3 regions of the Paenibacillus sp. AN1007 genome follow, and region 1 is predicted to be linked to each of the others. Evidence: predicted binding sites of a transcription regulator. Region 1 holds the regulator's gene; each other region holds the start of a gene.
What was found. Region 1 encodes Rex, which represses fermentation and respiration genes when NADH is low (regulators of the CRP and FNR family bind a similar motif). Its sites were predicted from a motif close to TTGTGAAATATTTCACAA; they were not measured.
Positions count from the first base shown of each region.

Region 2: the regulator Rex is predicted to act here: its motif matches at 1,910-1,927, upstream of ABXS70_RS27915 (cytochrome ubiquinol oxidase subunit I).
Region 3: the regulator Rex is predicted to act here: its motif matches at 1,996-2,013, upstream of nadA (quinolinate synthase NadA).

Region 1 covers NZ_CP159992.1:1,794,439-1,797,725, forward strand. Annotated here, with positions in the region: gene dinG (ATP-dependent DNA helicase DinG) at 1-1,409, shown strand, start outside; gene ABXS70_RS08245 (redox-sensing transcriptional repressor Rex) at 1,603-2,259, shown strand; gene ABXS70_RS08250 (amidohydrolase) at 2,243-3,287, shown strand, end outside.
Region 2 covers NZ_CP159992.1:6,224,001-6,227,287, reverse strand. Annotated here, with positions in the region: gene cydB (cytochrome d ubiquinol oxidase subunit II) at 1-400, opposite strand, end outside; gene ABXS70_RS27915 (cytochrome ubiquinol oxidase subunit I) at 372-1,787, opposite strand; gene ABXS70_RS27910 (hypothetical protein) at 2,157-3,287, shown strand, end outside.
Region 3 covers NZ_CP159992.1:5,739,444-5,742,730, reverse strand. Annotated here, with positions in the region: gene ftsH (ATP-dependent zinc metalloprotease FtsH) at 1-1,782, shown strand, start outside; gene nadA (quinolinate synthase NadA) at 2,084-3,022, shown strand; gene nadB (L-aspartate oxidase) at 3,058-3,287, shown strand, end outside.

The sequences.
Region 1 (3,287 bases):
TCACCCTTGTTCACACGCTGACCCGCTTGTTCAAAGACAGCCGCAACGGTCAGCTGCCGATGCTGCGTTCTCAGCTGTCCGGACATGAAAATGCGGTGCAGTGGGGTTCTATGGTGGATCAAATGTTCCCGCTTGCCGTTGAGGTTAAGGAGATGTGGGACCGTCTGAGCGACGCTTTGTTTGGCCTGCTGCCGGAACGCAGTGATGCTTCACCAGGTGAAACCGGGCAGTTCTCCCTTCGTTTGAAGGCTTCGCAGAAACCTGCGAAATGGCAGGAGCTGCAGGAACTGGAGAACCAAATCTATGTGACCCTTGGTGACTTGGTGCGCAAAGGGGATAAGCTGCTGCTTGAAGTGAAAGAGGATCAGGACGATTATCAGTCTGACAGTTTAATTACGGATATCACCGGGCTGTTAAAGGATCTGACGACATTAAAGGAGAATTTAAGATTCTTCATGCGTATGGACGATGCCAAGACGGTGTATTGGATGGAGGCCAGCGGCCAGTTCCGCAGCAAATCACTGCAGCTGTATGCTGTTCCTGTAGATGTAAGTGCACAGCTGAAAGAGATGTTTTTTGATAAAAAGAAAAGCGTTGTGCTTACGTCGGCTACGCTGTCCGTGGATAAGTCATTCCAATTCATGATTGAACAGCTTGGCCTGCAGGAAGCTTCCGACAATAACCGCCTTCTTACATCCATGCTGCCTTCACCGTTCAATTATAGGGAACAGGCCTTGTTAGTCATTCCGCGTGATTTTCCAAGTCTGAAAGGCAGTGTAGGAGATGCTCACTTTGTACAGATGCTGGTACAGTCCCTTGCCGAGACGGCGATTGCGACACAGGGACGTATGATGGTGCTGTTCACCTCATACAAAATGCTGAGACAAGTGTATGAGCCGTTGAAGGAGGCTTTATCCGGGAATGATATCTCCCTATTGGGCCAAGGCGTTGACAGCGGTAACCGTTCCAAGCTCACACGAAGATTCCAGGATGCCAAAGCGGCAGTTCTGCTGGGTACGAGCAGCTTCTGGGAAGGGGTAGATATTCCAGGTGAAGCCCTCACTTGTCTCGCAATCGTAAGGCTGCCGTTTCAGCCGCCTAACCATCCGCTTCTGGAAGCAAAGAGTGAACTGCTGCAGGAGCAGAAAAAAAATCCGTTTATGAAAATGTCTGTCCCTCAGGCCGTCATCCGGTTCAAACAGGGATTTGGCCGGTTGGTTCGGACAGGCAAGGATCGGGGGATCGTTATCGTGTATGATACGCGAGTAATTGAAGCTTATTATGGCAAGTACTTCCTGTATTCCTTACCTGGACCCAAAATGGAGCATATGCTGACAGAACAGATGGTTCCGCGTATCGCCGAATGGCTGGATCGTCCCATCGTGAATGAAAATGATTCGATTTTGTAAGCTATAGCATTGCATTGTACTTCTGCATAGCGTTAAACTCGAAAGAGACTTCGAAAAGCAGCACATCATGAACTTATAATCCCAACAATACGGGCATTCTGTATGAGGAATGATGCATATTTTGCATGTATACAGAATGCTCCATTTTTCAATATTTATTATTTTATCGTGGCAATGGTAAGGGGGAGCAGGAATGAAATCGGATAAAATTTCGGAAGCGGTAGTACGGCGTCTGCCCGTATATTTGCGTTATCTTAACGAGTTGGTTCAGCGTGAGGTGACCACAGTTTCTTCACAGGAGCTTGGACAGCGATTGGATCTGAATCCGGCCCAGATTCGCAAGGACCTGGCTTATTTTGGTGATTTTGGCCGTAAAGGAATCGGGTATGACGTTTCTTATCTGATCGAGAAGATTCGTCACATTTTGAAGATTGACCAGCAGATTAATGTGGCTCTGGTTGGAGCGGGTAATCTAGGACAAGCGTTGTCCAACTACAATGCTTACTTGAAAGACAATATGAAGATTGTTGCTATTTTTGATGCGTTCGGACCGAAGATTGGCAGTAAGATTAACAGTCTGACTGTCCAGCCGATGGAAGAGCTTGCAGCAGCGGTACAAAAAGATAACATTCGCATCGGGATTATTACGGTTCCGGATACGGAAGCTCAGAACGTCGCGGATCAGCTGATTGAATCGGGAATCGAGGCAATTCTGAATTTTGCACCAACGATTCTAAAAACACCATCACATGTTCGTATCCATCACGCTGACTTTACAACAGATCTGCTCAGTTTGGCTTATTATTTAGAAAACGGGAAGGAAGAAGAGTCTGATGACAACAACGAATAGATGGGTAATTCAAAACGGTAAATTTGCCGTAAACGAAGGCGCAAACTGGACAATAGTTCAAGGGTATATGGTCATTCAGGATGACAAGATTGTGCATATTGGTGAGACGCTGCCGGATGGAGACGAGCAACTGGCGAAAGTGGATGGAAAAGGACTTCTCTTCCTGCCGGGTCTGATCAATACGCATGGTCATGCGGCCATGTCACTGCTTCGGGGTCATGGGGACGATCTGGCACTTCAGGTATGGCTCCAGGAAAAAATGTGGCCGATGGAAGCAAAAATGACTTCGGAAGACGTTTACTGGGGCGCATCGCTTTCGGTGCTTGAAATGCTAAAAGGCGGAACAACAGCGTTCCTGGACATGTATGATCATATGGATCAGGTGGCAAGAGTGGTTGAACAGTCCGGGGCAAGAGCTGCACTGGCTCGCGGTGTGATTGGACTTTGTTCCGAAGAAGAGCAGATGCGCAAGCTGGAAGAGTCCGCAGCATTTGCGCGTGAATGGAACGGACAGGCGGATGGACGGATCACAACGGTTATCTCCCCGCACGCACCTTACACATGCCCTCCAGATTACATAGAGAAGCTTGTACAGGCCGCGCATGACCTTAACCTGCCGCTGCACACGCATATGTCAGAGACATTACGTGAAGTAGAGCAGAACGTGACAGATTACGGCCTGCGCCCTGTAGCTCACCTAGAGAAGCATGGCTTTTTCTCACGTCCATCGCTTGTAGCCCATGCGGTTCATCTGAACGATGAAGAAATTGAGATTCTGGCCCGACATGATGTGGCAGTATCGCATAATCCGGGCAGCAATCTAAAGCTTGCTTCCGGAGTAGCCCGTGTGCCTGCTATGTTGAAAGCAGGGGTTACCGTGTCTCTGGGTACAGACGGACCCGCAAGCAACAACAACCTGGATATGTTTGAGGAAATGAGACTTGCCGCACTGATTCATAAAGGTGTATCTGGCGATCCAACTGCGGTTCCTGCGGGTGAAGCACTGCTGCTTGGAACAGGTTTCGGCG
Region 2 (3,287 bases), 2.2 Mb from region 1:
GGAATGGCAGCAGTGCACTGGCCACCAGAATGATGACGTCCCATGTTTTGCGCCAGCGCTGCTGTTTCATTTTACTGCGGAACTCAAAGGCAACTCCCCGTCCGATCAATAACAGCAGTACAACGACAAGCGGCAGGTAGAATCCGCTGAACAGCGTTGCGTACCAATGCGGGAAAGCCGCAAACATGGCACCGCCCGCGGTCAGCAGCCAGACTTCGTTTCCATCCCAGAACGGACCAATCGAGTTAATCAATGTACGACGCTCACGATCCGTTTTGGCAATCAGACCTGTAGACATGCCTACACCAAAGTCGAAACCTTCAAGAAAGAAAAAACCGATGAACAATACGGCAATCAGTACAAACCACAGTTCATTTAGTAACAACGGAATACCCCCCATCCATGCCAAACGGATCAGCCGACTCATCCTCTTCTTCCGACTTGTCAACAGCGTATGGTCCTGCTTTGATTTTACGTACAAACAAATACACCATCACGATACCCAAAACCGTGTAAGCCGCAGTAAAGGCTATCGTAGAGAACAAAATCATACCTGCTGATACATTAGGTGATACACCTGCTTCAGTCGTCATGTAACCGAATACGGTCCACGGCTGTCTGCCAACCTCGGTCATAATCCAGCCTGCTGTATTCGCAATAAAAGGCAGGGAGATCGCAAAAACCATCAGACGCATAAACCAAGGTTTGGCCGCTTCGAGCTTCTTGCGCCAAGCCAGATATGTACCATACATCGCCAGCAGAATCATCAAACCACCCGCAGCGATCATGACACGGAAGCTCCAGAACGTAGTTCGTACAGGCGGAATATAGTCTCCAGGGCCGTACGTCTGCTGGTACTCCGCATTCAGCTCTTTCATCCCTTTGACGCTGCCTGAGAATTTACTGTAAGACAGGTAACTGAGCAGTCCGGGGATTTTGATCTCGCCGGAGTTCTCCTGCTTCTCCGGATCAATGGAGGCAATGACCGTCCAAGGTGCCGGATCTTCTGTTGTCGTCCATGTCCCTTCACTTGCAGCCATTTTCATCGGCTGTGTTTCCACCAGATATTGAGCCTGGAAGTGTCCTGAAAAAGCTACACCTAGCGAGGATACAAGACCGACAATAACTGCGATGTTGAAGGATCTGCGGAATACTTCGACGTCCTTCTTTTTCATGAGCTTATAGGCACTGATACCCGTTACTACAAAAGCACCTGTCATCAACGCACCAAAAATCGTATGCGGAAATTCAACGAGGAGCTGCCCATTTGTAATCAGTGCAAAGAAATCATTCATCTCTGCCCGGCCATTATTCATGGCGAATCCGACCGGATGCTGCATAAAGGAATTGGCCGCCAAAATCCAAAGCGCGGACAGGAAAGTGCCGATAAAGACAAGCCAAATACAAGCCAGATGCACTTTTTTGGACAAACGGTCCCAGCCGAAGATCCATAGACCGATAAATGTCGATTCCATAAAAAATGCCAGCAGGGCTTCGATTGCCAGCGGCGCACCGAAGACGTCACCGACAAACCGGGAATACTCCGACCAGTTCATGCCAAACTGAAATTCTTGCAAAATACCTGTTACTACTCCGACGGCAAAGTTGATCAGGAACAGCTTGCCCCAGAACTTGGCCATTGTTTTGTAGATTTCTTTTCCCTTCGCAACATACAACGTCTCCATGATCGCAACCAGCAGCACAAGGCCGATGGACAGCGGTACAAAGAAAAAGTGAAAAATCGTTGTAAGTGCATACTGGATACGCGATAGCATAATCGGATCCATACGTTTACCCCTTCTTTCTGTTCGCTTTAGCAGATACGTAAATGGCATTGAAGCAGGTACCTTCGCTGTCTGTTCTCCAAATACGTTATTGAACGTATTGTGCCAGATTACCTAATTTTCACATGTGAGAATTATCACAATCCCGCCTCTTCCCGACAAAAAAAGTGACCTCGGTCACACAATAGATAAAATTAAGCCTATTTATCCGGCTTGCCCGCAGCTGATTTGTCTCGACTCCTGCATCTATTCATGGAAGTTGTTCATGTTTGGAGACAAATGCCCATATGTTAGTTTCAGACAGATGATACACAGGACGGCAATGACTTTTTACATAAGAGAAATTCCCCTTTCTAAGTGAGGTGAGTACAGATGGAACCATTCGAACCGTTAACGGATGCAGATCCCAAGCTGAACCCGGAACATACAGATGACTCAAAAAAGGCAGCACCAGAACTGTCTATGTCCACACCTTCTGCAAACGAAGCCGTCCAATACGTACTTTTTCCGCGGAAAGGAGGATGGCCTTCCTTTCCATATCCAGATATCGCGGCTCTATTGGCGGCAGAACAAGGAAACCTCTATTATGTCAGCAGCCGTACGGCTGCGGAGGAAGAACTGCCAGAAGCGATTCAAGTGATCTCCCTTTCGGAAGCGGAGAACCGATTACAGGAGCCGAACACAGCTGCAGTTGTTGCACATCCCTATTGGCTTATGGCTGTGGCCTCATTAAAGCCGGAAGTATGCATTGCACTGCTGCCTGAACCCGCAGGAGATGAAGCCGCATCTCCGCTGTGGGAGAGCAGCATCTCCAGACTTGTCGGCATTGCCGATCTGGTAGGCACATCTTCGGAAACCCGGTACATGAAACTGCTCTTTCAAGGCATTCGATCCGTCTGGCTGGGAGGTGAGGACCCCTCCCCTGTCGGTTATGTACACCAAGGCAGCACACGGATTGCACTGAGGGACTATGAATTGTTTTTCCTGCATGCACTGCGGCAGGTTCTGTCAGGTATACCGGACAGCATTACACCCCTTCAGTGTCGTGTGCGAGCGGACTATTACAGACAGCTTCGATCCAAAGCGGGGCCTCATGAAACGATCTCCTTTCTGCTCTCGGCTTATGAGTATTTGCTGCACGATTCTCATGCTGCCGCTTCGCTTCAGGAAGCCTTCACTCATGCGGTCTTCAACGGGCGGCAGGATTGTGTGGTGTCTCATTATCGCTTCCTGTCGGCCATTCATGCGAAGTCAGGTCAGGTCGAAGAAGCTTTACAGGTGTTCGGCATCAGCGCAGCCACTGAACAAGAACGCCATCATTACGAGCAGTTATGCCGCTGGTTGGAAGCAGGGGAGAATCAGCTGGTTCAAGCGGAACTGCTGCGCATCAATGACGACTACGATACTGCACTGCGTATTCTGGATGATCTGGGCGGGGAAACAGCGAGACACTGGAAGTTTCGTATCTACCAGGAAACAGAGCGGGTAGAGTCCGCACTCGCT
Region 3 (3,287 bases), 2.7 Mb from region 1:
GAGGCAATTACCGAACTTGTAGCTGCAAGTGAAGCTAACAAATTTGAATATCATCAGGAACCAATGAAAGGTGACAGCATCTGGTTAACACTGCTGACCTCCTTTATTCCCCTGATCATTATGTTCCTGCTGTTCTTCTTCCTGTTCAATCAGGCTCAAGGCGGCGGCGGTAAAGTAATGAACTTTGGTAAAAGCCGTGCTCGTCTCTACAATGAAGAGAAGAAACGAGTTACATTTGAAGATGTTGCAGGTGCTGACGAGGAGAAACAGGAGCTTGTTGAAGTGGTAGACTTCCTCAAGGACCCTCGGAAATTCGCAGCTGTTGGTGCACGGATTCCGAAGGGCGTACTGCTTGTAGGTCCTCCAGGTACAGGTAAAACATTGCTCGCTCGTGCCGTAGCTGGTGAAGCGGGTGTGCCATTCTTCAGCATTTCCGGTTCTGACTTTGTTGAAATGTTTGTCGGTGTCGGTGCATCACGTGTTCGTGACTTGTTCGAAAATGCGAAGAAAAACGCACCATGTATCATCTTTATTGACGAGATTGATGCAGTGGGACGTCAGCGTGGTGCTGGTCTTGGTGGCGGTCATGATGAACGTGAACAAACCCTCAACCAGCTGCTTGTTGAAATGGACGGTTTTGGAGCGAACGAAGGTATTATCATCGTTGCTGCGACAAACCGTGCAGATATTCTTGACCCTGCGCTGCTGCGTCCAGGCCGTTTTGACCGTCAAATCACAGTGGATCGTCCAGACGTTAGGGGCCGTGAAGCTGTTCTGAAAGTACACTCCCGCAATAAACCACTCACAAAAGATGTGAGACTGGACATTATCGCGAAGCGTACAACAGGGTTCTCAGGCGCAGACTTGGAGAACTTACTGAATGAAGCGGCACTGCTTGCAGCACGCCGTAACAGAAAAGATATTTCCATGCGTGAAGTCGATGAGGCAATTGACCGTGTTATTGTGGGTACGGAGAAGAAAAGCCGTGTCATCAGCGATCGCGAGAAACGTATTGTCGCTTATCACGAAGCAGGCCATACCATTGTAGGATACTTCCTGGAACATGCTGATATGGTACATAAAGTGACCATCATTCCGCGCGGACGTGCGGGTGGATATGTAATCATGTTGCCAAAAGAAGACCGCATGCTTGTTACCAAGCAGGAGCTGCTGGATAAAGTAACCGGACTCCTTGGAGGTCGCGTAGCGGAAGAACTGTTCATCGGAGAGATTGGTACCGGTGCGTACAGTGACTTCCAGCAGGCGACAGGTATTGTGCGCAGCATGGTTATGGAATACGGTATGAGTGAGAAACTGGGTCCAATGCAGTTCGGAAGTTCACAAGGACAGGTATTCCTCGGACGGGATATCGGTCACGAACAGAATTACTCGGATTCCATCGCATATGAGATTGACCAAGAGATGCAGCGTTTTATTAACGACTGCTATGAGAAGTGTAAAGCTCTCCTTACAAAACATACGAGAGAGATGCATCTGATCGCTGAAACACTGCTTGAAGTGGAAACGCTCGAAATGGATCAGATCAAGCAATTGATCGAAACAGGTTCTCTGACGCCAAAACCGGAAGGCGATAACTCAGGAGAAGGCACCCCAACTGAAGGCGGCGAGCCAATCATCGATAATATCGGTGACGTTCGTGTCCGCATTCAAGGCAAAGATGAAACATCTGAGCTACCAGTTGGAGACATTCCTAACGAAACTCCGGACATGGATAAAGGCGGCAGTGATCCGAATGATGGCGGCACAAAGCCAACATCATAATATGTAATGAATGGCCGGCGATGATGCCGGCATGATGAAAGAGAGCCCTCGTGGCTCTCTTTTTTTGCAAATAATTATTCATTTAGAGAAGGAAAGGATAATCGAGAGCTAGATGGCGAACCGGATAGTATAAGGGGGATAAGAGGGGATATCCTGCCCTTTTTCATTTATTGACAGAGTCGTGAACGTTGTGTACATTAGTTGTTAAACCGCTTGTGATTCGTTTCACCAGCGAATATAACGACTTAGTTAGTCCTATGAAACAGCGCTTGACGCTGTCCCGATAAGGAGAGGATCACAGGTGGAAGCTCTGGCTTTAGAGCGCAAGGCTGAGATGAATCGCGAGCTGCGTGAGCGGCTGATGGAACTCAAGAAGGAACGCAATGCCATTATTCTTGCTCATTACTATCAACGTGACGAGGTACAGGAAGTCGCAGATTTCCGTGGAGACTCCTTCCTGCTGGCTCAGAAAGCTGCGCAGACAGATGCGGATGTCATCGTATTCTGCGGTGTTCATTTTATGGGTGAAAGCGCTAAAATTTTGGCTCCGAACAAGACGGTGCTGATTCCCGATGAACGTGCAGGCTGCCCGATGGCGGATATGGTTAACGTGGATGGATTACGTAAGCTCAAGGCACAGCATCCGAATGCTAAAGTCGTCACATACATTAACTCTTCGGCTGAGATCAAAGCGGAAACGGATATTTGCTGTACATCTGCTAATGCTGTTCGTGTAATCCAATCGGTGGATTCGGAGGAAATTATTTGGGTGCCAGATAAAAATCTAGGGCACTATGTGCAGCAGCATACAGACAAAAAGATGATTATCTGGGAAGGTTACTGCAATACGCATGATATGCTGACCGTAAAAGATGTCGTTGAAATGAAGGCTAAATATCCGAATGCTGAGTTTGTTGTGCATCCCGAATGTCGTCCTGAGGTTGTAGAGATGGGGGACTTCGTAGGCAGCACAACAGCAATCCTGGAGTACTGCAAGAAATCAGCAACCAAAGAGTTCATTGTTGGTACCGAGGATGGTACAGGATATCAGCTGCGTCTTGACAGCCCGGATAAACAGTTCCATTTTGCGACGAAGTTCCTGGTATGTCCTAACATGAAGGTCAACAACCTCAAAAAGCTGGTCAAATGTCTGGAAACGATGAAACCGCAGATTTATGTACCGCCGGCTGTTGCTGATAAAGCCAGAGAATCACTAGAGCGCATGTTACTGGTGAAGTAACATGCGTTACTCTTGCTCCGAGACAGGTGAATAAGATGATACCGCAATATATATATGATTTTGATCTCTCTGCGCTGCCGATGGTGGAGACTGATGTGCTGGTGATCGGTTCAGGCATTGCCGGTCTGTTTACCGCGATTAAAGCCAGCGAACAGCATCGGGTATTGATGATTACGAAGAAGTCTTTGCTTGAGAGCAACACCAGATATGCGCAGGGGGGCATTGCGGCTGTAATTGCTGAAGATGATTCACCTGTATACCATTT